Regions from separate parts of the Rhizobium sp. 05L429 genome, predicted to be linked through region 2. Evidence: predicted binding sites of a transcription regulator. Region 2 holds the regulator's gene; each other region holds the start of a gene.

Region 1 (7,740 bases), on a different contig from region 2:
ATCACCGTTGCCGCCAAGGCCGGCCTGCCCGACCCGACGATGAACGCCCGCCTGCGCCTGGCGATCCAGAACGCCAAGGCCCAGTCGATGCCGAAGGACAATATCGACCGCGCGATCAAGAAGGCTTCCGGCGCCGACACGGAGAACTATGACGAAGTCCGCTATGAAGGCTATGGCCCGGGCGGCACGGCGATCATCGTCGAGGCCCTGACCGACAACCGTAACCGCACAGCTTCTAACGTCCGCTCGATCTTCACCAAGGCCGGCGGCGCCCTCGGTGAAACCGGCTCGGTGTCCTTCTCCTTCGACCATGTCGGCGAAATCACCTACAAGCTGTCCGCGGGTGACGCCGACAAGATCATGGAAGCCGCCATCGAGGCCGGCGCCGATGACGTCGAGACCGATGAGGAAGGCCACTACATCACAACCGCCTTCGAAGCCCTCGGCGACGTTGCCAAGGCTCTCGAAGCCACTCTCGGTGAAGCTGATACCGTAAAGGCGGTCTGGCGCGCCCAGAACAACGTGCCGGTCGACGAAGAAAAGGCCCAGTCGATGCTGAAGCTCATCGACTCGCTCGAAGACGATGACGACGTCCAGAACGTCTATTCGAACTTTGAAGTCTCGGAAGAAGTCCTGGCCAAGCTTTCGGCCTGACGCCTTATCGAATACGGAATCAAAAACCCGGCTGCACTTCAGCCGGGTTTTTGTTTGCCTGAATTCTGCTGGTTAGGCCGCAGCCCGCATGAAATTACCGAGCCCGGCAAAGAGCTCCACCGATTTCAATCGCGCCTCGACGTCATGGATCGGCATCGAGATGATCACCTCGTCGGCCTGCGTCTCCTTCAGGAAGTCGTTGAGCTGAGCTTCGGCCGTGGCCGGCGAGCCGACGACGGCGTAACGCAGCGTGTGTTCGACATTCATCTTCTCCATCGGCGACCAGAAAGCATCCATATCCTTGAGCGGTCGCGGGAAAGGCCCGCGCACATTGCGCCGCAGGTTGACAAACTGCTGCTGGGCCGAAGTGAAATGATACTGTGCCTCCTCGTCCGTTTGCGAAACGGCGCCCATGACGCCGACCATTACATAGGGCTTGTCGAGTTCTGCCGAGGGCTGGAAACGGTCACGGTAGATCGCGATCGCATCGAGCAGCATATCAGGCGCGAAATGCGAGGCGAAGGCAAAGGGAAGGCCGAGCATGGCCGCAAGCTGGGCGCTGTAGAGACTGGAGCCGAGCAGCCAAATCGGGATGTGCGAACCATTGCCGGGTACGGCAAGGATCGCCTGGTTTTCGATCGGCGTACCGAGAAGCTGCTGCAACTCCACCACATCATTGGGAAAGCTGTTTGCTCCGGCATCGAGATTACGCCGCAGCGCCTGCGCCGTGCGCATATCCGTTCCCGGCGCGCGGCCAAGCCCGAGATCGACACGCCCGGGAAACAAAGCTTCCAGCGTCCCAAACTGTTCGGCAATGACGAGCGGCGCATGGTTCGGCAGCATGACGCCGCCCGAGCCGATGCGGATGGTCTTCGTCACCGCTCCGATCTGGCCGAGAATGACTGAGGTTGCAGCGCTTGCAACGCCGGGCATACCGTGATGCTCCGCCATCCAGAAACGCGTATAGCCGTATTCCTCAGCCTTCTGAGCCATTCGCTTCGACGCAGCGAAAGATTGGCTGATGGTCGTGCCTTCAGCCACGGGGGAAAGATCGAGAATGGAAAAGGGAACCATGGAAACCTGCCGCGCAAGAATAGGGGTGCGGTCTATGTAGGTTCGCTATGGAGCTATTCCAAATCGCAGCGCAAACAAAAACACGGGTAGCAAGCGGCTGTCATTCGTCGAAAGCAGAAGAGAATTTCAGTGCACCGGAGGGTGGCGGTCCCTTGAAGACGATCCGCTGCACATATCGCGTTTCGAGATCGCCGTAAGTCAGCCTTCCATCGCTTTCGAAGCCGACGCCGCGATAGACCGAGGGATTGCCGATCAGCGCACAGCCCGTCGCGTCACGCTCTCTCAGCAGGTCCAGACCTTTCTGGATCAACGCTCTGCCGATGCCCTGCCGCTGCCGCTCCGGCTTCACCGAAATCGGCCCCAGCCCATACCATCCGTCCTCGACACCGCCGATCGTGATCGGCGAGAACGCGATATGGCCGATGATCTCTTCGCCCTCTTCCGCAACGAGCGATATCGCAAGGTCACCTGATGCACGAAGATCCCTGACGATCCGGGCCTCGGTATTGTTGCTATAAGGCATCGGCTCGAATGCCGCCCATGTCAGTGCGTGAATGGCATCCGCATCCTCAGGTCTTTCGAAGCGGATAATCATAATACGATCAAGCCCGTTTCCGCAGCAGGTGCATGTCGCCGCCATGCTGCTGATGTCCTTCGCCAAGGGTGAAATTGCCGAGCCGGCGGTCCATTTCCACAGCCTCCGTCGCGAGACGATGGATCGCAGCCGTCGTTTCCTCGACCATAGCCGCATTCTGCTGCGTCATGGAATCGAGTTCGGCGACAGACGTGTTGATCTGCCGTAACGTATCCGCCTCCTCGCGGGTGGACTCCATGATCTCGTTGATCTGGCCGTTGATGGCTTCGACATGGCCGCCGATGCCGGTCAGTGCAACCCCGGCCTTCTCGACGAGGGCCACACCGCTTTCTACCTCATGCGTGGATTTCTGCAGCAGGCTGGAGATTTCCTTGGCTGCACTCGAAGACCGCTGCGCCAGTTCGCGCACTTCCATGGCGACGACCGCAAAGCCCTTGCCGCTTTCGCCGGCACGCGCTGCCTCGACGCCGGCGTTCAGCGCCAGCAGATTGGTTTGGAAGGCGATATCGTCGATGACGGAAATGATGGTGTTGATCTGGCGCGAAGACGTCTGGATCGCCTCCATCGCCGCAATCGTCTCGCGCATGATCTGACTGGAGCCGACCGTTTCCTTCTTGGCATCGCGGGCGATGCGCTCGGCATGCTCGGCTCTTTGGATCTGCACGCGCACCGACTGGGTGATGGCGCTGATCGCATTAGCCGTCTCGGTGATCGAGCTTGCCTGCCGCTCGGTGCGGCCGGCCAGTTCATCCGCCCCCGTGCGCATCTCCTCGGAGCCTGCACGGACGGCCATCGAGTTGCCGCCGATCGCCGTCATCGTTTCGTTAAGCGTTGAGAGCGCCTCGTTGAAGTTCACGCGCAGGCTTTCGAGCTCGCTCGGGAAGCGGGTTTCGATCTGATAGGCCAGATCGCCGCTTGCCAGATGATGAAGCCCTTCGTCGAGTGCCGTGACGACGTCCTGCAGGCTGCGGGCTTCGGCTTCGCGCTGCGCAAGGTTCTCCTGGCGTTCGCTTTCGGCCTGCGCACGCGTTTGCTCGCTCACTGCTTCGAGTTCGCGGCCTTCGATCAGCGATTGCTTGAAACGGCCAAGCGCCTTCGCCATCGTGCCAATCTCGTCCTTGCGGTTCTGGCTGCCGATCTCGACTTCCAGCTTGCCGTCAGCGACTTCGCGTGTCACGCCCGCAAGGCGGGCGAGCGGCGAGAACAGAAAGTTGGTGATGAGCCCCGTGGCAACAGCCATGATGACGAGAACGCCGATGCCGATCCAGGTCAGCAGCGTGGCGATCTCGATGGAGCCGGCATTCAATTCGCTGAGCAGCACGCTTTCGACGACGAGGAACCGGTCACCGCGATAGTCGATGCCGCGCACATAAGCGCGTGCCACACCATCGGCGCGATCGAAATCCGCAACTGTCATCGCCGAGCTCGCTAGCGCATCCTTCACAAAGGTGAACTGCGCAGTATCGAGCGTCGCAAGCCGGCCGGACGCATTAAGACCGACGGCCGAGCCGTCACCTGAAATGATCGCCGCCTGTGCCGTGCTGCCGGACACGATACCCTTCGCTAGAATGCCGGTGACGACGTCGTCGCGCACCTTGAACAGCATCAGACCCTTCGCCTGGCCGAGCTTGACGATCGGCACGGCATAGAAGATCGCCGAGTTGCCGCTGCCCGCATCGACGCGCAGACCGGAGAAGGCCGTCGGCGCGGAATCGTCGGTTGCCTTCGCGGTATTCTCGATCGCCTTGGCATAGGCGATGCCTGATCCGGTGGCCTTCCAGGCGTCGGACTTCAGGTTTTCGGCAAAGTCGTCGTTCTTCTTGTAGGAATAGAGCACGGTGCCGTCGAGATCGACGATCAGCAGATCGCTGAAGGCGGTATCAGTGAGATCGCGGGCCACCTCGCCCTGCGTCTTCTCGTGGCTCGAATAATAAAATCCGCTCGGCCCCTCGGGCTTGGTAAGCTTTTCGCGCTGGTCGGCCGGATTCGGGTTGTTCGTGATAAATACCTTCTTCAGCTCGCCCCGCGCATCGCCGGAGCTCTTCTCCATCGTCTTCCAGCCGCTTTTCAAATTAGTGATCGACATCTGCAGCGCTTCGATGCGCGCTATGGAGGTCGCCTGGTTCTCAAGCTGCTCGAACTGATCCTGCAGCATGTCGCCGCGGAAGATCAGCACACTCTCCTTCGCCTTCAGTGCCTGCTCGTCGGAAACGCGGCTGCTGGCGAAATAGGCGAGGACGTCAATCACCGCGACCGAAAGCGTGGCCAACAGGATGAAGGTGGCAATCACCTTGAAGGACAGGGACTGAAATCTCTGAGCCATGAAAACGAACCCTTCCGGAACGGCGCACCAGTCGGGAAAATCGCCGGCCAGTTGACCTGTAAACAGAACATCGGAGGCTTAAGCCCTGCGGAAGCCGGCCCCTCTCACATTTGATGGACCAGAATTCATGCATCCGGTTTAATTCCCGGTAAATGCCGTACCGAAAACAGGGCGCGTTTTCGCTTTGTTCACATATCGATGGCACTTATTTCGCCTCCGCTATAGGGTGAGCCATGCAAAACACGATTCGCATCATCGGTATCGATCCCGGCCTTCGCCGCACGGGATGGGGCATTATCGATACGCTCGGTAATTCGCTGCGTTTTGTTGCCTCGGGAACCGTCACCTCGGATGGTGACATGGATCTCGCCTCGCGCCTCTGCCAGCTGCATGACGGCCTTGCTGAAGTCGTTCATTCCTACAAGCCGGACGAAGCCGCCGTCGAACAGACCTTCGTCAACAAGGATGCGGTAGCGACCCTGAAGCTCGGCCAGGCTCGGGGTATTGCCATGCTGGTGCCTGCCCGCGCCGGCCTGCCGGTGTCGGAATATGCACCGAACGCCGTAAAGAAGACCGTCATCGGCGTCGGTCACGGCGAGAAGAAACAGATCCACATGATGCTGAAAATTCTCATGCCGAAAGTCGAATTCAAGGGCGACGACGCCGCCGACGCCTTGGCGATCGCCATCTGCCATGCCCATCACCGCGGTGGAAACCGTATGCGCCAGGCGATGGCCGGCTGATCTTTCGCTCGATATCATTTCACCCGAAACCCATCCCTGACGGAACAAGATCATGATCGGCAAGCTGAAAGGCACTATAGACGAGATCGGCGATGACTATGTGCTCGTGGATGTGCACGGCGTCTGCTACGTCGCCTATTGCTCGGCGCGCACGCTCTCGAAGCTCGGTTCCGCGGGAGAAGCCTGCGTGCTCTTCATCGAAACCTATGTGCGCGAGGACCAACTTAAGCTCTTCGGCTTCCAGACGCAGCTCGAACGCGAATGGTTCAATCTGCTGCAGAGCGTGCAGGGCGTCGGCGCGAAAGTAGCGCTCGCGGTGCTTTCGACCCTGACACCTCCCGAACTTGCCAATGCGATCGCCCTCCAGGACAAGACCGCCGTTTCACGCGCCCAGGGCGTCGGTCCCAAGGTCGCGATCCGTATCGTCACCGAGCTCAAGAACAAGGCACCTGCCTTTGCCGGCGATGCGATCAATATCGGCCTCAAGCAGGAGATCGGCGAAGGTGTGGCCGCAGCCCCCGTTGCCGACGCCGTTTCAGCCTTGACCAATCTCGGCTATTCGCGTGATCAGGCAGCCAATGCGGTTGCCGCCGCCATGAAGACCGCCGGCGAAGATGCGGATAGCGCCAAGCTGATCCGTCTTGGCCTGCGGGAACTTTCGCGCTGATGGCCCCGCAGGGTGTCAACGCAGGCCGCTTGGTGTATGGACTTGAGCAAGCTTCGAACGGAAATACCCTATGACCGATGCCCGCCTGATAACGCCTGAAAAGCGTGGCGAAGACCTGGATACGACGCTACGCCCGCAGTCTCTGGACGAGTTCACCGGCCAGGCGGAAGCGCGTGCCAATCTCAAGATCTTCATCGAAGCCGCCAAAAACCGCGGTGAGGCGCTGGACCATGTCCTCTTCGTCGGCCCACCCGGCCTCGGCAAGACGACGCTGGCGCAGATCATGGCAAAGGAACTCGGCGTCAACTTCCGTTCCACCTCCGGCCCTGTTATCGCCAAGGCCGGCGATCTGGCCGCATTGCTGACCAATCTCGAAGAGCGCGACGTTCTCTTCATCGACGAAATCCATCGCCTCAACCCGGCGGTCGAGGAAATCCTCTATCCGGCGATGGAAGATTTCCAGCTCGACCTCATCATCGGCGAAGGCCCGGCCGCCCGCTCGGTGAAGATAGACCTGTCGAAATTCACCCTCGTTGCCGCCACCACCCGCCTCGGCCTGCTGACCACGCCGTTGCGCGACCGTTTCGGCATTCCTGTGCGCCTTTCCTTCTACACGGTGGAGGAACTCGAGCTGATCGTTCGCCGCGGCGCCCGCCTGATGGGCCTTGGCATGACCGATGACGGGGCCCGCGAGATCGCGCGGCGCGCCCGCGGCACGCCGCGCATCGCCGGCCGCCTGCTGCGCCGCGTGCGCGACTTCGCCGAAGTCGCAAGGGCCGAAGCCGTCACCCGCGAGGTCGCCGACGAGGCGCTGACCCGCCTGCTGGTCGACAATGTCGGCTTCGATCAGCTCGACAAGCGTTACCTCAATATGATCGCCGTCAATTTCGGCGGCGGCCCGGTCGGCATCGAAACCATCGCCGCCGGCCTCTCCGAGCCGCGTGACGCGATTGAAGACATCATCGAGCCGTATATGATCCAGCAGGGTTTCATTCAGCGCACGCCGCGCGGCCGCGTTCTGACCGCAATCGCATGGAAACATCTCGGCATGCAGCCGCCGAAGGATATGGAGGCTGCGCAGTTCGGGCTGTTCCGGGAGGACGATTGATTGATCAGCCGGCGCGGCTTTCTCAAACTCATGGGCGGCAGCTTCGCAGGCCTCATGGCGCTCGGCGGGTATGCCTTCGCCTATGAACCGCTGGCCCGGCTGACGATTTCCCGTTATACGCTGACCCCGCCTGGATGGCCGCCCGGCTTGAAGCTTCGGCTTGTCGCACTTGCCGATTTCCACGCCTGCGAACCCTGGATGTCCGCAGCCCGCATCGCTTCGATCTGCGCCCTCGCGAACGAGCTGGAGGGGGATATCACACTCCTGCTCGGTGACTACGCGGCCGGCATGAACATGGTGACGCGTTATGTCCATTCCAGCGAATGGTCAAAGGCGCTCGCGACGCTCGAAGCCCCGCTCGGTGTCCACGCCATCATGGGCAATCATGATTGGTGGGAGGATAGAACTGCGCAGCTGAATGGCGGAGGCGATACGTTCGGACATAGGGCTTTGGCCGAAGCCGGTATTCCCGTCTATAGCAATCGCGCCGTCCGCTTGGAAAAGGGCGGGCATGGCTTTTGGCTGGCCGGTCTGGAGGACCAGTTGGCGCTCCTGCCGGGCAGGAAATGGGGCCGC
Region 2 (7,740 bases):
GCCGTCGACCTGGATGCCGGGGATGCCGAAGCCGGAACCGCGCAGCGAATAGTTCGACTGCGCGGTAGCGCGCGCCGTCGAGGTGCCCATGGCGTAACGGTTGTTCTCGACGATATAGATGATCGGCAGCTTCCAGAGAGCAGCCATGTTGAAGCTCTCGTAAACCTGGCCCTGGTTGGCCGCGCCATCACCGAAATAGGCGATGGATACGCTGTCATTGCCACGGTAGCGGTTTGCAAAGGCAAGGCCTGTTCCAAGCGAAACCTGGGCACCGACGATGCCATGGCCGCCGTAGAAATGCTTCTCCTTGGAGAACATATGCATGGAACCGCCCTTCCCGTGGGAATAGCCGTTGCGACGCCCGGTCAGTTCAGCCATGACGCCGCGCGCTTCCATGCCGGTAGCCAGCATATGGCCGTGGTCGCGATAGGCGGTGATAACCTGATCACCTTCCTTCTGGGCCATCTGCATGCCGACGACGACAGCTTCCTGGCCGATGTAAAGGTGACAGAAACCACCAATGAAGCCCATGCCGTAAAGCTGGCCCGCTTTTTCCTCGAAACGACGGATAAGCAGCATCTCGCGATATGCCTTGAGCTCCTCGTCCCGATCGAAATCGGCGATAGGACCGCCGTTCGATATCTTGCCTGCGGATTTCGCACTGTTTTTGCGGCTGGAAACGGTCGCGGTTTTGCGCAACGCCATTCAACCCTCCCTATGGGTTTATCGGTTCTCAGGTGGCGCGTACCATAGGGAAGAAAAATGACCACAGCAATGCCATAATTGCATGGCTCATATTCGCAGGTAAATTATTGATAAAGAACGAGAATTCTGGATTAACCTAAATTCGGTTAATTGCGGTAGTGATTGTAAATTACAATCTCGTCTGCGCGCGACATATTGAGCTGATACCGCGCCTTTTCGTCGAGCATATCCTTGTCCAGCGAGCCGTCGCTAAGAAGTGCAACCTGCGCTTCGAGATGCTCGCGCCTGGTCTTCAGCACAACCAATTCCTTCTCGCGCGCGATACGTTGGCGCTCGAACGCCTCCGTCGCACGCAGACCATAATCACCATGGATGCAATGATAGCCGAAATAGGAGAGGAACGCGACCGCCATGGCCGGAATGACGAAGCGACCGGTCTTTCTCTTCTTATGATGCTTTGTCCACATACACGCATGCTCTGTAACGCATTACCAATCCCTTCAATTTACCGCGCAGAGATTAACCGTTCATTGACTCAGACTTGACGCAACAAAAAACCCGCGCCAAGGCGCGGGTTCCAAATGCCTGATTCATAAGATCGTATTAGCCGCGAATGATGGAACGGCCGGCATACTCAGCCTGAGGGCCAAGGCCTTCTTCAATGCGGATAAGCTGATTGTACTTGGCAAGACGATCCGAGCGCGACAGAGAGCCGGTCTTGATCTGGCCGCAGTTGGTGGCAACTGCGAGATCGGCGATCGTGGAGTCTTCCGTCTCGCCCGAGCGATGCGACATGACGGCGGTGTAGGCTGCCTTGTGCGCGGTGTTGACGGCGTCGAGCGTTTCCGTCAGGGAGCCGATCTGGTTGACCTTGACGAGGATCGAGTTGGCAACGCCCATGCGGATACCGTCACGCAGACGAGCCGAGTTGGTGACGAACAGGTCATCGCCGACAAGCTGGCACTTCTTGCCGACAAGATCGGTCAGCGTCTTCCAGCCTTCCCAATCGTCTTCTGCCATGCCGTCTTCGACGGAAATGATCGGGTACTTGCCGACGAGTTCGGCGAGGTATTCGGCCATTGCGCCCGGTTCGAGCGTGCGGCCTTCGCCTTCCATTACATACTTGCCGTCCTTGAAGAACTCCGTCGAGGCGCAATCGAGGCCGAGATAGATGTCCTCACCCGGCTTGTAGCCGGCTTTCTCAACCGACTTCATGATGAAGTCGAGGGCTTCCGGAGCGCTCTTCAGGCCCGGTGCAAAACCACCTTCGTCGCCGACATTGGTGTTGTGCCCCTGGGCAGCGAGTTCCTTGCGCAGCGTATGGAAGACTTCCGAGCCCATGCGGACGGCTTCACGGATCGAATCTGCGCCAACCGGCAGGATCATGAATTCCTGGAAGTCGATCGGGTTGTCGGCATGAGCGCCGCCGTTGATGATGTTCATCATCGGAACCGGCAGAAGGCTTGCCGAAGCACCACCGACATAACGGTAGAGCGGCAGGCCGGAAGCCTCCGCGGCGGCCTTGGCGACAGCAAGCGAAACGCCGAGGATGGCGTTGGCGCCGAGGCGTGACTTGTTCGGCGTACCGTCGAGCTCGATCATGATCTTGTCGATCTGAATCTGGTTTTCAGCATCGATGCCGCCGATCGCGTCGAAGATCTCGGTATTGGCGGCTTCGACGGCCTTTTCGACACCCTTGCCGAGATAGCGCTTGCCGCCGTCGCGTAGTTCGACAGCTTCATGCGCGCCAGTCGAAGCGCCCGAGGGAACAGCCGCACGGCCCATGCTGCCGTCTTCGAGATAGACATCGACTTCGACGGTGGGGTTACCACGGCTATCGAGAATCTCGCGGGCTATGATATCGGTAATTGCAGTCATGGTTTTTTCCTGCTCGGTGGGTGGATAAATCGTTTGAAACCGTCTTAATCGAAGGTGCGCAAATTACAATGGCAGTTTGCGGCACCCTTCGGCATGCAGTTCCACTCGTCGCTATATTACGATCATGTCAGGCTTTTGACTGTCAGCCTTTAGCGATCGCGTCGAAAGCCAGCAGCTTTTCCAGAAGCCGCGGCATATCCTTGAGATAGACCATGTTCGGGCCGTCGCAGGGCGCGTTATCCGGGTCCTGATGGGTCTCGATAAAGACCCCGGCAACACCGACCGCCACGGCAGCGCGCGCGAGCGTCTCCACGAATTGCCGTTCTCCGCCGGACGTTTCCCCCTGCCCACCCGGCTGCTGGACCGAATGAGTGGCGTCGAAGATAACTGGCGCACCGGTGGCTGCCATGATCGGCAGGGAGCGCATGTCGGAGACCAGCGTGTTGTAGCCGAAGGAAGCGCCGCGCTCGCACAGCAGAATGTTCGGATTGCCACTCTGATTCAGCTTGCCGAGCACATTCTTCATGTCCCAAGGCGCCAGGAACTGGCCCTTCTTGACGTTGATGACGCGGCCCGTCTTGGCAGCAGCCACCAGAAGATCAGTCTGGCGAGACAGGAAGGCCGGTATCTGCAGGATATCAACGACCTTCGCTACTTCGGCGCATTGTTCTTCGCTGTGAATGTCGGTGAGAACCGGAATGCCGAGTTCCTTCTTGAGATCAGCGAATACTTCCAGCCCCTTCTCAAGGCCGACACCGCGTTTGCTCGACAACGAAGAGCGATTGGCCTTGTCGAAAGACGTCTTGTAGACAAGCCCTATGCCGAGCTTGGCGCACAGTTCCTTCAATGTGCCGGCCACCATGAACGCATGGTCGCGGCTTTCCATTTCGCAGGCGCCGGCGATCAGCGACAAGCGGCCGGTATTGGAGAAGGTGACCTTACCGGCGCCCTCGCCGACCGTCACCTGGGAATTGGTATTGGAGCTCATGATGTTTCCTCGAAGGCGAAGAGCACGCCCTGGCCGGGCGCGGGCTTCACCAGAATACGGTTGCCCTTGCGTGTATAGGTCACCCCGTTAGCAGCCAAATGCGCTTCTGTCACGGCAAGATCGCCCGCATGGAAAAGGATCGCCCGCCCACGCAGGCCGCGATCGGTGTCCGGCGTCGCCAGATCGAAATAGGCCTCCAGACCCGCCGGGTTCATCAGACTGATTTTTGTGTTTGCCAGAGCAACTCTCACCCCAAAACCGGTCTCATCTGCGGCGTCGGCTCTTGCCACGCCACGGACGAATTCGCCGAAGGCCGAAGGCTCGGGCGCGGCTAGAACTATCTCGGCAATTCCGGTTACGCCGTTGACGTGAGCTTCGAGCGCGCTGCGGTCAGCAGGGAGCGGATTGACGCGCTCGACGGCGAAGAGAAAGAAATCCGGTGCMCGGAGGTCACCGGCGAAGGCGAGCCGGAAGCCGGCAATGCTCTCCGTGCCATCCGGCATTTTCACGGGACGTTCGAACTGCAACACAGAACCAGCGCTAATGCCGCCTTTAACGAATCGAGCATGTTCATGCTTTGCATCCGCGGCACTGAAGGCGATAGCAGACAGGCCCTCGCTGCCGCAGCGAAAACGAAAGGCCTGATCGCGGGCTGTGAAGACATTGCCATCACGCGCCGTCCTGTCGCTCTCCTCGACACTGGCGACGCCGAGCGGCTCGAGATAGCTCCTGTCGGCGAAGAAAACGCAGGCATTTTCCGTACCGAAGGGATGGCGCGCGTCCGGAGCGACGGTGAAGCCCAGCTTGCCTAACCTCTCGCGTGCAAGGGCGATATCGGTAACCGGCAAAACGAGATGATCGATCGCAAGCGTGTCTTGGGTCATCAGCTACTCTCCAGCAATCACAAGGAGATGTGCTTCAACAAGCCTTACGAAGCAAGGCCGGACGGGCCGGGCGCCGACAAAAATAAAATTCTCAACACAATGGGGAGAAATTTTACGAAAATTTAGCCACTTGCGGAACACATATGGAACATATAGTGTCCGTTCTGGATTTGTTTCAATACTGGGGTCACACGCCGATGCTCACGCGCAAACAACAGGAACTTCTTCTTTTCATTCATGAAAGGATGAAGGAATCCGGCGTTCCGCCATCTTTCGACGAGATGAAGGACGCCCTGGATCTGGCCTCGAAATCCGGCATTCATCGGCTGATCACGGCGCTCGAAGAACGCGGCTTCATTCGCCGGCTTCCGAACCGGGCGCGTGCGCTCGAAGTCATCAAGCTGCCGGAAGCCTACAGCTCGAGCCTACAGCCAAGGCGCGGCTTTTCACCAAGCGTCATCGAAGGCAGCCTCGGCAAGCCGCAACCTGTTGCGCCTCCCGCCGCGGCAAAGTCAGCACCTGCGGCCGACAACGGCAATTCGGTTTCCGTGCCGGTCATGGGGCGCATCGCTGCCGGCGTGCCGATTTCGGCAATCCAGAACAACACCCATGACATCACCGTTCCCGCCGATATGCTTGGCTCCGGCGAACATTATGCGCTCGAAGTTCGTGGCGACTCGATGATCGAAGCCGGCATCTTCGATGGCGATACCGTCATCATCCGCAACGGTAGCACGGCCAATCCGGGTGACATCGTCGTCGCACTCGTCGATGAAGAGGAAGCGACGCTCAAGCGCTTCCGCCGCAAGGGCGCATCGATTGCGCTCGAAGCCGCAAACCCCGCTTACGAGACCCGCATTTTCCCGCCGGATCGCGTCAAGGTCCAGGGCAAGCTCGTCGGCCTCATTCGTCGCTATCACTGACCGGTGACCGGTMAACATCAGCGAATGTGTCGCTACGCCAGTCATAGGCACGGTGGCGCATCCAGGGCCGTGGTAATGCGTCGAATGTAGCGGCAACCGCAACTCCGCCATCTGTGAAACGAAGCTCGATCGAGCCTGTCTTGCGCAATGTTTCGCCGGTAAAGAGCAGAGCTCCGGATCGGCAGCCGTCAAGACGCAGACGGACAGGGGTGACGACGATATCGGCCGTATCGCAGGCAGGGCCCAGATAGGCTGCATTGTCGATAACCGTCAGTTTCTTTCCATTGCCGAGCATGATGGCGCACCAGGCACCTTTCAGGCACGAGAACCGTGACGGCGAACCGATCGCGACACGTCTTATCGATTCTCTGGCTTCATTCTGTTGATCCCGCGAGAGCTGCAGTCTTTTGCCTTCGGGCGCAGTGGGCCTGTTGGCAGCTTCCAGCATGACTGGCTTCCTGTGCTCTTCGATGGCAAGCGCCCGCTGCCATTGTTCGAAGATGAAGGCGGGTGGCTTTTCGCGGTTCGAAGCTATCGCCTCTCCATCGACAACAGCAACGAGGCTACCGTCTTCGGCAATGGCGATGTCGGGCATTGCCTCTGATGGCAGCGCCGCGACAGCAAGCGTGGAGAGAGCGACGATTGCCGTTCCGATATGCCGCAGTCGAGTTCTGAGGAGGGTCAGCAGCAGAAAACCGAAAACAGCCGTCGGGAAGTACCAACCCGGCAAACGGCCCACATCGATATTGCCACCCCAGCTCGATACCGTCTTTGCGATTGTAATCACCAGATCCAGCCCGAAGCCTGCCACATGCCATGCCCAGCCGTCCAGGCCAAAGGGCATCAGCAGCATCGCCAGCATCCCAGCCGGCATGACGATGAAGGAAATCACCGGCATGGCCGCGAGATTTGCCGGCAGGCCATAGGCTGTCAGCCGGTGGAAATGCTCGATCGAAAACAGCGCGGTAGAGAAGCCGCCAATCAGCGACGTCAGGAAAATGCCACCAAAGAAACCGCCGACCACGAAGAGGGGCTTCATGACCGGCAGGTTGGCAAAGACATTCTCCCACATCGGCCGGCCTTTCCAGAGATCGTAGCCGGCGACCAGGGCAAGTGTTGCGGCAAAGGACATCTGGAAGCTCGGCCCCAGCACCTCCGATGGCGAGATCGCAAGGATCACAAGAGCGGATAGCGCCACGTTTCTGAGGCTGATCGATGGCCGGTCAAAGAAGACGGCAACCAGCATGATGGCCATCATGATGAAGGCACGTTCGGCGGAGACGGCAAAGCCGGAGATCAGATAGTAGGCCGTCACCGCCGCGAGCGCACCGGCCGCCGCGATTTTCTTGGTCGGCCACGCCTGGGCAATGCCGGGAAAAAGGCTAAGGACGACGCGCAGGCCGACAAAAAAGATGCCGGCGGAAAGCGCCATATTGAGACCGGAGATCGCGACGATATGGGCAAGGCCGGACTGCCGCAGCGCGTCCGTCGTGTCATCCGAGATCGCCCGTCTCTCGTCGGTGACAAGCGAAGCGGCAAAGGCGCCGGTATCGCCCGGCAGGGTGGAGCGTATGCGATCGCCGATGCCACTCCTGAGGCGATAGAGCCATTCGAGTGTCGCCTCACCGACCGAGCCCGCTTGCTGTGGCTGCAAGGCAAGCTTTTTCGGCGCGCCATAGAAAAAGCCGTTGGCGCCGATGCCGTCAAAATAGGCACTGAAAGCAAAATCATTCAGGTGGGGAAGTGCGGGGCCTGCCGGAGGCGTGAGACGCGCCCTGCCCTCGATGACGTCGCCAAGCTCGAAAGGCTGCGCGGCGCCTCTCACGAGCACTGTAATGCGTTTAGGCGGACGCTTGATCTGCGGCGCGTCTGTTCCGGTGACGTCAAGAATGTAACGCCAGCGCCCCCGCCCGTCGCCTTCGCGGCGCTCGATCCTGCCTGTTACCGTTGTCGTTACGGCTGAATCGAGGATCAGGGTCTGCGCCCGCCATGTTTCGACCTGTGCCGAAAGCATTCCGCCGGCAAAGAGAAGCAGAGCAGAGAGCGTCGCCCGCAATTTCGGCCGGCCATACCCGCAAAGTACGACGGCACCGAGGACGACAAAAAGGCAGAGACCAAGCGAGACAGCCGGAAAATCCGAAGCTGCCAGAAACCAGGTCGCGGCACCCGCACCAAGGAAGACCGGCGAAAAAAGAATGAGGCGACCGTAGCCAGCCTCTTCGACCGCCATGCGGACAGACGATCGGATGTGTCGTTTCGCAACGGCGATCAGCCGCCACTGAAACGGAACCGTAGCCTGCGTCCTTGCCAGTTGCGTCACAATGGCGCGCGGTGCGGCATCGGCAAAATCCATCTTTGCATC
Region 3 (7,157 bases), on a different contig from region 2:
GTACATCAGCGGCTCCTTGGCGCCGAGAAGCTGCGCATGGCGCATGGCGCGGCGCATGATGCGGCGCAGCACATAGCCGCGGCCTTCATTAGACGGCAGAACGCCATCGGCGATCAGGAAGGCCGAGGAGCGCAGATGGTCGGCGATGACGCGGTGGCTGGCACTGCCCTCAGCCTTAGCGCCCATCGTATCCTCGATGGTGGCGATCAATGTGCGGAACAGGTCGGTGTCGAACACGCTCTGGACACCCTGGAGAACGGCGGCCATGCGCTCCAGGCCCATGCCGGTGTCGATCGACGGACGCGGCAGCGGATTGCGAACGCCGGGCTCGGTCTGTTCGAACTGCATGAAGACGAGGTTCCAGAACTCCAGGAACCGGTCACCATCCTCTTCCGGCGAGCCGGGAGGGCCGCCCCAGACATTCTCGCCCTGGTCGATGAAGATTTCCGAGCACGGGCCGCAGGGGCCGGTATCGCCCATCTGCCAGAAATTGTCAGAGGTCGGGATGCGGATGATCTTGTCGTCGGAAAAACCGGCGATCTTCTTCCACAGCGTCGCGGCTTCCTCGTCTTCGGAATAGACGGTCACCAGCAGACGGTTCTTCGGAAGGTCGAAGCCTTCGGTGACGAGCTTCCAGGCAAGCTCGATCGCATTCTCCTTGAAATAGTCGCCGAAGGAGAAATTGCCGAGCATTTCGAAGAAGGTCAGATGGCGCGCGGTATAGCCGACATTGTCGAGGTCGTTATGCTTGCCGCCGGCGCGCACGCATTTCTGCGAAGTCGTTGCCGTCGAATAGGGACGCTTTTCGAGACCGGTGAAGACGTTCTTGAACTGCACCATGCCGGCATTCGTAAACATCAGCGTCGGGTCGTTGCGCGGCACGAGCGGGCTCGATGAAACGATCTCATGGCCGTTCTTCTTGAAGTAGTCGAGGAAGGTCGACCGGATATCGTTCACACCGCTCATTTCATGCCCTTCGATGCTGCCAGCAGGCAGGTAAAACCAAATTCATCGGCTTTTATCGTTCGACCTTGCCACTGTCCAGCGAACAAACAAAACCGGCCGCATTCTCGTGAAGGAATGCGGCCGGTACGAATGTGCTTCAGTGGTCAGGGCGAATTACATGTCGCCGGMATCACCTGCATCGTCGCCGGCGTCAGGGCCGCCATTCTGTAGGAAGCGGTCGGCAATCAGGCCGGCGTTCTGGCGCAATGCCGTTTCGATCTCGCGGGCGAGATCCGGATTGTCGCGCAGGAAAGTCTTGGCGTTTTCGCGGCCCTGGCCGAGGCGCTGGCTGTTATAGGAGAACCAGGCGCCCGATTTCTCGACGATGCCGGCCTTGACGCCGAGATCGACGAGTTCGCCGGTCTTGGAGACGCCTTCGCCATACATAATGTCGAATTCGACCTGCTTGAAGGGAGGCGCCATCTTGTTCTTGACGACCTTGACGCGCGTCTGGTTGCCGATCACCTCTTCGCGCTCCTTGACCTGGCCGATGCGGCGGATGTCGAGGCGAACGGAGGCGTAGAACTTCAGCGCGTTACCACCAGTTGTCGTTTCCGGCGAACCGAACATGACGCCGATCTTCATGCGGATCTGGTTGATGAAGATCACCATGGTATTCGACTTGGAGATCGAAGCCGTCAGCTTGCGCAGCGCCTGGCTCATCAGGCGAGCCTGAAGGCCTGGCAGGCTGTCGCCCATTTCACCTTCGATTTCGGCGCGCGGCGTCAGTGCGGCGACCGAGTCGACGACGAGGACGTCGATGGCGCCGGAACGCACCAGCGTATCGGTGATTTCAAGCGCCTGCTCGCCTGTGTCCGGCTGGGAGATCAGGAGGTTCTGCAGATCGACGCCAAGCTTGCGGGCATAGACCGGATCGAGAGCGTGTTCGGCGTCGACGAAGGCGCAGATGCCGCCCTTCTTCTGGGCTTCGGCAATGGTCTGCAGAGCGAGCGTCGTCTTACCAGAGCTTTCCGGACCGTAGATTTCGACGATGCGGCCCTTCGGCAGGCCGCCGATGCCGAGCGCGATATCGAGGCTGAGCGAACCCGTGGAAACTGTTTCGATCTCGACGATGCTCTCGTTCGAACCGAGTTTCATGATCGAGCCCTTGCCGAACGACCGCTCGATCTGTGAGAGTGCCGCTTCGAGCGCCTTGCTTTTGTCCACCGATTTGTCCTCTACGAGCCGCAATGAATTCTGAGACATTCGATCCACCTTTAGGTTATTGACGCTGCTCAAGCAATGTCGCCGCTGATGCGAAGTTTGTACCTGATTTGTTCTTATTTCGCAATGGGGTTGCAAATAATTGAAAGAAAAAGGTAAAACGGCCTGTGTTCTATTTTTGTTTTATCGATGCAAAGCAACGGCTTAATAAGCCACCGGGGCTGAATGCGGGTATTTCGGAGCCTATTCGATTCGCTTTGGGAGAGCAGAAATGAGCGGCAAGATTCTCGTTCTCGGTGGCGCCCATATCGATCGTCGCGGCCGCATTGCCGGCGAGACGGCACCCGGCGCCAGCAACCCCGGGACATGGTTCGAGGAACCCGGCGGCGGTGGCTTCAATGCGGCCCGCAATCTGGCTCGACTCGGCTTCGACGTGACGATGATTTCGCCGCGCGGCGGCGACCCGATCGGCGAGACGGTGAGCGAGGCGGCCGACCTTGCGGGGATAGACGACCGMCCCTTCGTCTTCCTCGACCGCAAGACGCCGAGCTATACGGCGATCATTGAGAGGGACGGCAATCTGCTCATCGCGCTGGCGGATATGGAGCTCTACCGCTTCTTCGTGCCGCGGCGTCTGTCGATCCGCTGGGTGCGCGATGCCTTCGCCGCTACCGATTTCATTCTCTTCGACGCCAACCTGCCGGAGGAAACGGCAGCTGCGATCGTCGCAAGGGCAAAGGCGCTCGGCAAGCCGGTGGCGGCCATCGCCATCTCGCCGGCCAAGGTGGTGCGCCTCCTGCCCTGCCTCGACGGCATCGACTATCTCTTCCTCAACGAGGCCGAGGCTGCAGCCCTTGTCGGCCACCGGCCGGAGGATGCTGCCGCTTGGCCGTCCCTGCTCGGTGACATCGGCGTCAGCGGCGCGGTCGTCACCCGCGGCCAGCGCGAGCTCGTCGCCTTCAATGACCATCGTGCGCTCGTCCTACAGCCGCCGATCTCGGAGACAGTGGCCGATGTCACCGGCGCCGGAGATTCTCTGGCAGCCGGCACGCTCTCGGCCCTCATGCGTGGCCTGCCGCTGGAAGAAGCGGTGCGCCATGGCACGGCTGCAGCCGCCCTTACTGTCCAGTCACGGCACGCCGTGAACGAAAATCTCTCGCCGGATCTTATCCGCGACATGCTTTCGCTTGTCCCGGCGGCGAGAATTCTGCAATGAAGCGGCACCATCGATAAAGGGACACCGATCATGACCAAACCCATTTCGCCCCTGCTGCCGATCTCCTATTCGAAGGAAGTGGCCGCCGCCAAGCAGCGCGGCGCCCCGATCGTGGCGCTCGAATCGACCATCATCACGCATGGCATGCCCTACCCCGGCAATATCGAGATGGCGCGCAGCGTCGAATCGATCATCCGCGATCAGGGTGCGGTTCCCGCCACCATCGCTGTCATCCACGGCACACTTCATATTGGCCTTGAGGCCGCTGAGCTCGAGCAACTCGCCCAGGCGAAGGATGTCTTGAAGGTGTCGCGCGCCGATCTCGCCTTCGCCATCGCCGAGCGCCGCACGGGTGCGACGACGGTCGCCGCGACGATGATTGCGGCAGCGCGGGCCGGCATCAAGGTCTTTGCGACAGGCGGCATCGGCGGTGTCCATCGCGGTGCTGAAGAAACCTTCGATATCTCGGCTGATCTCGAAGAACTGGCCCGCACCGGCGTCATCGTCGTTTGCGCCGGCGCAAAGGCGATCCTCGATATTCCGAAGACGCTGGAAGTGCTGGAAACCCGCGGCGTGCCCGTCGTGACCTATGAGAGCGATGAATTCCCGGCCTTCTGGTCGCGCGCCTCGGGCATCCGCAGCCCGCTCACCCTGAACAGCCCGGCAGCGATCGCCAATTTCCAGACGACGCGCGAACAGCTCGGCATCGACGGCGGCATGCTGATCGCCAATCCGGTTCCGGAAGCCGACGAAATCGCCCGCGAGGAAATGGAAATCTACATCGAGCGCGCCCTCGACAGCGCCGAACGCGACGAAGTCACCGGCAAGGCGGTAACACCTTACCTGCTGAGCACGATCTTTGACCTGACGGACGGGCAGAGCTTGAAGACGAATATCGCGCTGGTGGAGAACAATGCGCGGCTTGCGGCTGAGATTGCCGTGGCGCTTGGAGAATAAGGATTGATGGGGCGGGCTAGACCCGCCCCGTTCCTGTAGACGTGTCGTGCCGGGGGACACCCCCCGCAAAAGCTTTAGCTATCCAGCGTTTCCTTCACTGCCACCGCCAGCTGCTTCAGCGAAAACGGCTTCGGCAGAAATCCGAACTTGGCCTCCGGCGGGAGGTTGCGGGCGAACGCATCCTCGGCATAGCCGGAAACGAAGATGAACTTCATATCCGGATATTTCTTGCGCAACTCGCGCAGCAGCGAAGGCCCGTCCATTTCCGGCATCACGACGTCGGAGACGACGATGTCGACCTTGCCTTCCAGCTCTTCCATGATTTCGAGGGCTTCGACGCCGGACCCAGCCTCGTGGACCGTATAGCCGCGCGTCTCCAGCATGCGCTTGCCGCCACGGCGCACCGCTTCCTCATCTTCCACGAGCAGGATGACAGCCGAGCCGGTCAGGTCTTCCGGCTGCTGGGGCTGGACCAGTTCGACAATCTGTGCGCCGCCGGCTGCAACTGCCTGATCAGCGGCTTCCCCTTCGGCCGCAACTGCCGGCTCGACGATATGGCGCGGCAGGAAGATGCGGAAGGTCGTGCCTTTGCCGACTTCCGATTCCGGCTGAATATAACCGCCGGACTGCTTGACGATGCCATAGACCATGGCAAGGCCGAGACCGGTGCCTTTGCCCACATCCTTGGTCGTGAAGAACGGCTCGAAGATCTTGTCCATGATCTCGGGCGCAATACCGGTGCCTGTATCGGTCACCTCGATCAGCACCATGTCTTCATGCGGCATGTAGGAATAGTTGAAGGCGGCGACCTCTGCGGCCGGTAGATTGCGGGTCCGCAGCGTCAGCGTGCCTCCATTGGGCATGGCGTCGCGGGCATTGACGCTGAGGTTGATCAGCACCTGCTCGAATTGCGAAAGATCGGTTTTGACCGGCCAGAGATCGCGGCCATATTCCACGTCGAGCTTGACGTTGGTGCCTGAAATCAGCCGGTCGACCAGCATGCGCAGGTCGCCGACGACATCGGTCAGGTTCAACACCGTCGGCCGCATCGTCTGCTTGCGCGAGAAGGCGAGAAGCTGGCGAACCAGCACCGCCGCGCGGTTGGCGTTGCGCTTGATCTCTATCAGGTCGGCGAAGCTCGCATCGGCAGGCCGCGCCTGTAAAAGCAGGTGGTCGGAGGACAGCAGGATTGCTGTCAGCACGTTGTTGAAATCGTGCGCGATGCCGCCGGCGAGCGTGCCGACCGCATTCATCTTCTGCGTCTGCGCCATCTGCGCTTCCAGTGCCTTCTGCTCGGTCACCTCGACGGCATAGACGATGGCCGCCTCCTCGGGCGCCTCGTCGCTCTGGTCGATGACGGCATTCACGTAGAAGCGGAAGAAACGCGCATCGTCCGTCGGCGTGCGGGAATCGATCGGCGCGATATCGCCCTGCCGGTCCTTGGCGGCGGCGAGTGCCGCGGCAAGCTGCGGCCGGTCGCTTTCCTGCACGATCGTTTCCATCAGCGCACCGCGCTCCAGGTCGTCACGCGAGACGATATTGGAGAAGAGCTTCAGGAAGGGCGCATTGGTGCGCAGGATCTTGCCATCGCCATTGACGGAGGCGATCGCCATCGGCGTGTTGTTGAAGAAGCGCGTAAAGCGCATGGCAGCCGCAGAAGCAGATTGTCCGTTCTCGCCGTCCTTGTCGCGCGTCAGCACGATCGTCCGGCTTTCACCGGGCGCCCCGTCGCGCATGGAGGTGACGCGGTGGATGATCTGCACCGGCAGGCTCTGGCCGTTCGTTTTGCGCAGGTCGAGTTCGAGCGTCACGGTCTTCTTGAAGCCCGGCTCGGCCTGCACGGACTGGATCAACGCCAGCCCCTCGCCCGCCACGAGATCGCCGATGTTCATCGAGCCCGGCATGAATTTGGTGAGGTCGAGGCCCAGCCATTCGGCAAGCGTCGCATTCAGATAGAAGATCTCGCCCTTGCGTCCGGCGGAGAAGAAGCCTGCCGGAGCGTGGTCGAGATAATCGATCGCGTTCTGCAATTCCTTGAAGAAGCGCTCCTGATCCTCGCGTTCGGCCGTGATATCGGTGATCTGCCAGATCTGCAGCGGCTTGCCGTCGCCCTCTTCCGGCGTCAAGAGACGAGCTTTCAGGCGGTACCAATGGGCGCCGGCGCTGCTTCCGGGGCCGACGGCACGCAGCAGGCGGAATTCCTCCCGGCCTTCGCGGCCTTCCCGCAGGCCGTTCACCAGCCGGTAGAGCGCCTCGTTCGATTCGCGGTGGCGCGACAGCAACGTCTCCAGCGTCTGCACCTCGGTCGCCTTGCGGGCGCCCGTCAGCGCCCCATAGGCGGCGTTGGCGTAGACGATGCGGCCCTTGTCGTCGGTGATCAGCGATCCATCGGGGTGGCTGTTCAAAAAGGCGCGCGCCAAGCTGTCGGACTGGCGCTGCGGCATCACCTCGATGAAGCCGATGACCGAGGATACCAGGAAGAAGATGCCGACCATGGCGAGCACGCCGAGACAGCCGAGCACCAGCTCGTTGCCGAGCGAATCCTTGAAGAAGACAAAGGCCGCGGCCGCCGCAATCAGCACGATCGCCAGCAGGATGATGCGTATTGCCGTGCCAGAACGCCCCCCACGATCCACAAGCGGCGCGTTATAGTCGTCGACCTGACGCGATTTCGTCATTTATTCCTCGCATGAGCCCTTCCGGCTGCGTGCGTACACCGATACGCAGCAGGAATCAGGCAGTCTATCCCTTCTTATCAACTTGCTGCGCCCTCAAAAACAGCAGGCTTTCATCAGACTGCTTGAATTCACAGGCA

The links. Region 2 encodes LexA, which represses DNA repair genes until DNA is damaged. Its sites were predicted from a motif close to TGTTCNNNNTGTGTTCNG; they were not measured.
Region 1: a site for LexA is predicted at 4,821-4,838, ahead of ruvC (crossover junction endodeoxyribonuclease RuvC). Genes of this name have one in related genera too.
Region 3: a site for LexA is predicted at 2,338-2,355, ahead of recA (recombinase RecA). Genes of this name have one in related genera too.

Annotation. Positions count from the first base shown of each region.
Region 1 is NZ_JBFTNV010000001.1:77,173-84,912, forward strand. It holds gene AC1DNW_RS00390 (YebC/PmpR family DNA-binding transcriptional regulator) at 1-654, shown strand, start outside; gene AC1DNW_RS00395 (LLM class flavin-dependent oxidoreductase) at 727-1,728, opposite strand; gene AC1DNW_RS00400 (GNAT family N-acetyltransferase) at 1,829-2,323, opposite strand; gene AC1DNW_RS00405 (methyl-accepting chemotaxis protein) at 2,331-4,646, opposite strand; gene ruvC (crossover junction endodeoxyribonuclease RuvC) at 4,880-5,389, shown strand; gene ruvA (Holliday junction branch migration protein RuvA) at 5,442-6,056, shown strand; gene ruvB (Holliday junction branch migration DNA helicase RuvB) at 6,127-7,164, shown strand; gene AC1DNW_RS00425 (metallophosphoesterase) at 7,165-7,740, shown strand, end outside.
Region 2 is NZ_JBFTNV010000018.1:114,242-121,981, reverse strand. It holds gene pdhA (pyruvate dehydrogenase (acetyl-transferring) E1 component subunit alpha) at 1-705, opposite strand, end outside; gene AC1DNW_RS19875 (FtsB family cell division protein) at 852-1,172, opposite strand; gene eno (phosphopyruvate hydratase) at 1,309-2,583, opposite strand; gene kdsA (3-deoxy-8-phosphooctulonate synthase) at 2,726-3,571, opposite strand; gene AC1DNW_RS19860 (VOC family protein) at 3,568-4,455, opposite strand; gene lexA (transcriptional repressor LexA) at 4,653-5,378, shown strand; gene AC1DNW_RS19850 (ComEC/Rec2 family competence protein) at 5,359-7,740, opposite strand, start outside.
Region 3 is NZ_JBFTNV010000037.1:38,257-45,413, reverse strand. It holds gene alaS (alanine--tRNA ligase) at 1-966, opposite strand, end outside; gene recA (recombinase RecA) at 1,120-2,211, opposite strand; gene AC1DNW_RS29405 (carbohydrate kinase family protein) at 2,441-3,385, shown strand; gene AC1DNW_RS29400 (pseudouridine-5'-phosphate glycosidase) at 3,416-4,342, shown strand; gene cckA (cell cycle histidine kinase CckA) at 4,417-7,020, opposite strand.